Cellulophaga algicola DSM 14237: one gene and its partner. The protein of the gene in region 2 interacts with the protein of the main gene of each other region in a pairwise test. Links are inferred from orthologs where the notes say so. Each region holds a gene or a part of one and is shown on either strand. Other genes may lie near its edges.

Region 1 (3,604 bases), 3.3 Mb from region 2 along the record:
GTTCTGTAATGCCAGCCACAGAAGAATCTGTAAAGAACAGACAACATTATATTTTTCAAGAAGGTAAAACAGTATTTAAATTTGCGGTGTCTAATATGGCAGAAGCAGCAGCTCAAATCATGGAACGTAATTCATTAACACATGATGATGTTGATTGGTTGGTGCCACACCAAGCCAATAAACGTATTATTGATGCTACAGCTAATAGAATGGGCTTAGATCATGATAGAGTAATGATGAATATTCAGAAGTATGGGAATACAACATCTGCAACTTTACCGCTTTTATTAAATGATTACGAAAAGCAATTAAAAAAAGGGGATAACTTGGTTTTTGCTGCTTTCGGAGGAGGATTCACTTGGGGATCTATCTATTTAAAATGGGCATATAACTCAAAATAACAATATCAACTATTATATTAAACTAGAATTCGATGGATATTAAAGAAATTCAAAGCTTGATTAAATTTGTAGCCAAATCAGGTGCTAGCGAAGTTAAATTAGAGATGGAAGACATCAAAATAACAATTCGCACAGGTGCAGCTGGTCATGAGCCAACTTCATATGTTCAGCAAATACCAATGGCACACAATCAAATGATGGCTGCAGCACCTGCACATGAGGAAGCTCCTTCAGTAGAAATTGCAGCAAAAGCAGAAGCTAATGAGGATGATAAATACATCACTATAAAGTCGCCAATTATTGGTACATTCTATAGAAAAGCTTCACCAGAAAAACCTGTTTTTGTTGAAGTCGGTAGTACTATAAACAAAGGAGATGTACTTTGTGTTATTGAAGCAATGAAATTATTCAATGATATTGAATCTGAGGTTTCGGGTAAGATTGTTAAAGTTTTAGTAGACGATTCTTCACCAGTGGAATTTGATCAACCATTATTTTTGGTAGATCCATCATAAGAAATTTTAGATACTTAAATTTTAAATGGTTGTCTTCAACCATTTAAAATCCATTTAAAATTTAGGATTCAACATTTAAAATTTCAAAAGATGTTTAAAAAAATATTAATTGCAAATAGAGGAGAAATTGCACTGCGTATTATCAGGACCTGCCGTGAGATGGGAATTAAAACTGTTGCAGTTTATTCTAAGGCCGATGAAGAAAGTCTGCATGTACGTTTTGCAGATGAAGCAGTATGTATTGGTCCAGCTCCTAGTAGTGAGTCTTATTTAAAAATACCAAATATTATAGCAGCAGCAGAAATTACAAATGCTGATGCTATTCACCCAGGATACGGGTTTTTATCTGAAAATTCTAAATTTTCAAGAATTTGTGCAGAACACGATATTAAGTTTATTGGTGCCTCTGGGGACCAAATAGATAAAATGGGTGATAAAGCTACTGCAAAAATAACAATGAAAGAAGCTGGCGTACCTTGTGTGCCTGGTTCTGATGGGTTGTTAAAAGATGTTGCAGATGCCAAAAAGATTGCTAAAAAAATGGGATATCCCGTTATGATAAAAGCAACTGCTGGTGGTGGTGGAAAAGGAATGCGTGCTGTTTGGAGTGAAGATAAATTAGAAGATCTTTACAATAGTGCTGTTCAAGAAGCTAAAGCGGCATTTGGTAATGGCGGTATGTACATGGAAAAGCTTATTGAAGAGCCACGACATATTGAAATTCAAATTGTTGGGGATCAATACGGTAAAGCATGTCACTTGTCAGAAAGAGATTGCTCTATTCAAAGACGTCATCAAAAGCTTACCGAAGAAACTCCTTCTCCTTTCATGACCGATAAGTTACGAGATGAAATGGGTGCAGCTGCAGTAAAAGCAGCTGAGTTTATAAAATATGAAGGTGCAGGTACGATAGAATTTTTGGTAGATAAACACCGTAACTTCTATTTTATGGAGATGAATACACGTATTCAAGTAGAGCACCCTATAACAGAACAAGTAATAGATTACGATCTTATTCGTGAGCAAATTCTTGTAGCTGCTGGTGTTCCAATCTCTGGTAAAAACTATTTACCTAAGTTACATTCTATTGAATGTAGAATTAATGCAGAAGATCCTTATCATGATTTTCGCCCTTCACCAGGAAAAATAACAACCTTACATACTCCTGGAGGTCACGGTATTCGTTTAGATACGCATGTATATAGTGGCTATACTATACCTTCAAATTATGATTCTATGATCGCTAAATTAATAACCACAGCTCAAACAAGAGAAGAGGCTATTAATAAAATGAAGCGTGCTTTAGATGAATTTGTAATAGAAGGTGTAAAAACAACAATCCCTTTTCATAGACAATTGATGGATCATCCAGATTATTTGGCAGGAAATTATACCACCAAATTTATGGAAGATTTTAAAATGGATCCTCCTAAGGAATAAATAGTATAAAAAACTCCGGCATATAGCCGGAGTTTTTGTTTTGTAGGTATTTTAAAAGTTCAAGCGATAATTTTATTCTTTATTTCTACAGATTCTAAAACCTTGATCCATAGCTCTTCTTTTGGCTTCATTATACCCTCTGTGAGCTACTTTAGCATAATCATCTATGTTGATCCATCCGCCACCTCTTTGAGTTCGGTATGTTCCCTTAGAAATATGTTCTGTTACATGCCACTCTTCACACCATTCCATAACGTTGCCAGTCATATCATAAAAACCCAGTTCATTAGGTTTTTTTAAACCCACAGGTTTCGTGGAGCAGTGATTGCGTTGCATGCTTCGGTAGTTCCAGTTTCCAGAAAGAATAGTATCACCTGTATCTTTCCAAGTCCACGCAACACTGTTAATCTCATTACTACCGCTAAATGTAAAACTTTTGCTTAGCTGCCCACCTCCAGCAGCATATTCCCATTCTACCTCTGTTGGCAATCTGTACCCATTTGCTTTTTTATTGATACGAATATCTCCATCTAAAGTATCTTTGGTAGTATCAATAGCATAATAAGGAAGCAAGCCTTCTTTGTTACTTCGTTTATTGCAATAGGTGATACATTCATACCAAGTAACCATTTCAACAGGTAAATTGTCACCTATAGTGTTAGAAGGGTTAATGGGCATAATTTCGTTCCATTCCTTTTGCGTAACTTCAAACTTACCCATATAAAAGTCAAGAACTTTACCTTTAATTCCATACAATTGTGAATTCTTATTTTTCATTATTCCTCCTTTTACAAAAATAAAATTAGCAGAAGTAAGAGGTTCTGCCTTCTTTTCTACGCAGGAGCTATGTAAGAGAAGGGTTAGAACAAATAAGAAGTATACTGTAGATTTTTTCATTTAAAAAAGCAGGATTGAGTTTGAGCTAACTAAAATTGTTGCGAGTACTTGTAGCGATGTAGTTTACCAGATGGTAGCGTTTATTTTACCCCAGTTTCCATTACCGTCATTTTGACTTGCGGTGTAATTAAAGCTTTCAATACCAAAAACTTGGTACCATCCCCAGTTATTCAAACTACCTTCATTACCGTAAGTACCCCAATGTTCTGCATGTTGTTGAAAGCTAATTCGCTGATCTACATTTAAAGCAATGCCATTTGGATTTTTGTTTTCAGAAATAAATTGCTTGAACTTTTTATCTCCTTCTACAGAAGGTCCCTCTCTATCTTGAATTAAGAACCTGTAATTTTT
Region 2 (3,588 bases):
AATTCCAGCAGATGTAAACACTACAGTGCAAAAAAAAGGAAATTCTTGTTTAGATACGTAGGTGGTTTGTATGTATTTAATACTGGTATCTACGAATCCAGATCCCAGAAATAAAAGCAAAGGTAGTACTAGCGTTCCTGTCTTTACAGTAATTGTGCGGTCTTTTAAAGAGGCAAAATATACAGCAATGAGTGCTAGAATTATTCCGACTATTTTAAGTGTTCCTAGTTCTTCTTTATACAAGATTACACCTGCAAGTACAGGAATAACTAATGACATTTTAGAAGATACAGAGGCTACAGAAACACCAATTTGTTGTGATGTTTTTGCGGTAATATAGAAAACTAATATAAATAAAAAACCAAGGCTTATAGTGGGCAAAAACCAGGCTTTACTGGGTAGTGTTGAAAAATCTATAGACTCTTCGTAAAAGAAAATTGAAAAAATAGCTGCAACAAAATAGTTGGTGATTATTGCAAAAAGGGTTTGGACTTTATACGTATTATAAAGTTTAAAGATCACAAAGAGTGAACTAGAAAAGAGGATGCATAATATTAAATCGATCATCTACAATTTGCTCTTTAATTGCGTAATATCTTCTTTACCTACTATTAAATTCCAACTTTTAATTCCTAATGCAGACGAAGTGTCTGTGTTTTCTTTAGTGTCATCCACAAAAAAAGTTTCTTCAGCAATAAGATTGTTTTCTGATAAAACAAATTCGTAAATATCTTTGTTAGGTTTTCTTAAATTTATTTCGTGAGACAAGTAAAATTTTTCAAAACAGGCTTTAAATCTATTAAACCGATCTGCCCCCATATATTCTATGGCGTGATCAATATGAATTTCATTGGTGTTACTCAATAAAAATAACCGATATTTCTTTTCGGAAGCCAATAGCTCTAGAAATAGTAATCGGTTTTCAGGGAAATCTAAAAGGATACTATTCCATGCGTCTTTAATTTCTTTCGAAGTAGCACTTGGGAAAATCTTTTTAAGTTTTAATATAAAATCATCAGAAGTTAGTAAACCCATTTCGTAGGTTTTAAAAATTTCATCTAATTCCGGTGTAATTTCAGTGTAACCAACTTTAGTTAGGGCTTTAAAAACTGCGGGTTTATCTAGGTTGATGAAAATATCTCCAAAATCAAAAATTATATTCTTAATCATTGTAATATAGGTTTAAAATGTCTTTTTCTATGTTTCTAGTTTCTTTCAAAGTTCTAGTAGCTATTATAGGCGCTTTTACACCGCGTTTAAATAAAGAATTCCCTTTAAATATGCGGGCTTCATCCCATAAGTTTTCTGCAATGAAAGTTTGTAGGGTTTGCAAGCCACCTTCTATAATAACACTTTGTATATTTTGAAGGTAAAGTGCTGTACAGATTTGAGAAGCTATATTTTTTTTGAAATCTATCGGAATATAAATTACCTCACTTTGGTACCGTGACTCCTCTAAAATCTCAGTAAAAATAATGGTTTTTATACTTTTATCTACTACATGAAAAGTAGTATTAATTTTTAAATTCCGATCTAAAATAATCCGTGTTGGGTTCTTGCCTGTCCAACTGCGTACATCTAATTTCGGATTATCTGCTAGTACAGTATGGGTACCTACTAAAATGGCTTGTTCTTCTGCTCGCCATTGATGTACAAGTTGTCTAGAGTACGTATTGGTAATCCAAAAAGGTTGTTTTTCTTTAGTTCTTAGGGCTAATTCTGGAGCAATAAAACCATCTGCTGTTTCTGCCCATTTTAAAATAATATAAGGTCTATTTTTTTCTTGAAAAGTTAAAAAACGTTTGTGGTGTTCTCTGCATTCGTTTTCTAAAACACCAACAGTAACAGTACATCCAGCATCTTTTAGTTTTTGAATACCCTGACCTGCTACTTTTTCATGCGGATCTAAAAGTCCCACGACAACATTTTTAATTTTGTGTTTAATAATCAAATCTGCACAAGGAGGCGTTTTACCATGGTGAGAACAGGGTTCAAGGGTTACATATATTGTTGCGTTTACAAGCAAGTTTTTGTCTGCAACTGCATTAATAGCGTTTACTTCAGCATGTGGGCCGCCATATGGACTTGTGTAACCTTCCCCTATAATTTTATTTTCATGCACGATAACAGCACCAACCATTGGGTTGGGAGCTGTAGTTCCTAAACCGTTTTGAGCAATTTGTATGCAACGTAAAATATAAAATTCATGTATCTTCACGTCGCAAAAATAGGATATTATATAGATATCGTTTTAGGAAATTATGGGAAGTATTACAATTCGGGAAATTCAACAAAAAGATAATGCAGACGTAGCAAAAGTTGTTCGTAAAGTATTGGTAGATTTAGGAGTGCCAAAAGTAGGTACGGCATATGCCGATAAAGCACTAGATCATATGTTTGAGAATTATAATGTTCCTAAAGCAACTTATTTTGTGGTAGAAGAAAACCATGAAGTTATTGGGTGTTGTGGCATTGCACAATTAGAAAATTATGAAGGCAATGTATGTGAGCTTCAGAAAATGTATTTTTTAGAAGCAGCGAGAGGAAAAGGAGTAGGGGCGCAAATGATAAATGCTTGCATAGAGAAAGCAAAAGAATATGGTTTTGATAAAATGTATTTAGAAACGATGCCTTATATGGAAGCGGCTCAGAAATTATATAAGAAATCTGGTTTTGAATATTTAGAAGCTCCTATGGGAAATACAGGTCATTTCTCTTGTCCCGTTTGGATGTTGAAGGATTTAAAATAAGAGGGTATGCTTTTAAAAGAAATTAAAAATATATTTCACCAAGAGCTAGATGCTTCATATCAAAAAGAAGAAGTAAATAGTTTTTTTTATATGCTTATAGAACATTATTTAGGGTTACAACGCTTCGTATTAGCAATGGAGCCTAATTTAATTGTTGCTAAAGAAGATGAATCTCCTTTGTTTGAAGCTTTGAGTAAATTAAAACTTCATGTTCCTGTTCAATATATTATTGGTAAAACGGAATTTATGGATTTGGAATTTATAGTTAATGAACATGTGTTGATACCAAGACCTGAGACGGAAGAATTGGTTCGTTGGATTTTAGGCGATATTGAAGATCATCACTCTAAATTAAAAATATTAGACATAGGCACTGGAAGTGGATGTATCCCTATCTCGCTGGCTAAACATTTACCAAACTCGAAAGTATATACCTTAGATGTTTCAGGAAAAGCTATTGCAGTAGCAAAGCAGAATGCAAGGTTAAATAAGGTTGCTATCGACTTTATCCAAGAAAGTATTTTAGATATAGAAACCTTGCAGGAAGAATTTGATATTATAGTGTCTAATCCGCCTTACGTGCGTGAATTAGAAAAGGCGGCCATGAATGCTAATGTATTAAAGTATGAACCAGGGTTGGCTTTGTTTGTGGCAGACAATAACCCTTTATTATTTTACAAAAAAATAACTGATTTTGCGGCTCATAATTTGGTAAAAAAAGGTAAGTTATATTTTGAAATTAACCAATATTTAGGAAAAGAAACCGAACTTCTTTTAGGAGAACATAATTTTTCTGATATTGAACTGCGACAAGATGTGTTTGGTAATGACCGAATGT

Evidence for each region. The genes of interacting proteins can lie anywhere in the genome.
Region 1: the proteins of ribD (region 2) and accC interact in binary tests that used the Escherichia coli proteins (3 or more experiments, as listed by UniProt). The link is inferred for Cellulophaga algicola DSM 14237 from one-to-one orthologs.

The regions. Positions count from the first base shown.
Region 1 is NC_014934.1:1,549,955-1,553,558, reverse strand. The notes cover bases 342-3,181. They hold accC (acetyl-CoA carboxylase biotin carboxylase subunit), read left to right. Parts: upstream 342-1,006; coding sequence 1,007-2,356; downstream 2,357-3,181. Other genes in these bases: CELAL_RS06635 (formylglycine-generating enzyme family protein), read right to left, coding at 2,429-3,133; accB (acetyl-CoA carboxylase biotin carboxyl carrier protein), read left to right, coding at 434-916; CELAL_RS06650 (beta-ketoacyl-ACP synthase III), read left to right, coding at 342-401. In the rest of the region: more of CELAL_RS06650, read left to right, coding at 1-341; CELAL_RS21395 (glycoside hydrolase family 11 protein), read right to left, coding at 3,317-3,604. UniProt on the Escherichia coli protein: This protein is a component of the acetyl coenzyme A carboxylase complex; first, biotin carboxylase catalyzes the carboxylation of the carrier protein and then the transcarboxylase transfers the carboxyl group to form malonyl-CoA.
Region 2 is NC_014934.1:4,883,345-4,886,932, reverse strand. What follows is about bases 191-3,014. They hold ribD (bifunctional diaminohydroxyphosphoribosylaminopyrimidine deaminase/5-amino-6-(5-phosphoribosylamino)uracil reductase RibD), read right to left. Parts: upstream 2,219-3,014; coding sequence 1,163-2,218; downstream 191-1,162. Other genes in these bases: prmC (peptide chain release factor N(5)-glutamine methyltransferase), read left to right, coding at 2,757-3,014; CELAL_RS21225 (GNAT family N-acetyltransferase), read left to right, coding at 2,262-2,750; CELAL_RS21235 (HAD hydrolase-like protein), read right to left, coding at 568-1,170; CELAL_RS21240 (DMT family transporter), read right to left, coding at 191-567. In the rest of the region: more of CELAL_RS21240, read right to left, coding at 1-190; more of prmC, read left to right, coding at 3,015-3,588. UniProt on the Escherichia coli protein: Converts 2,5-diamino-6-(ribosylamino)-4(3h)-pyrimidinone 5'-phosphate into 5-amino-6-(ribosylamino)-2,4(1h,3h)-pyrimidinedione 5'-phosphate.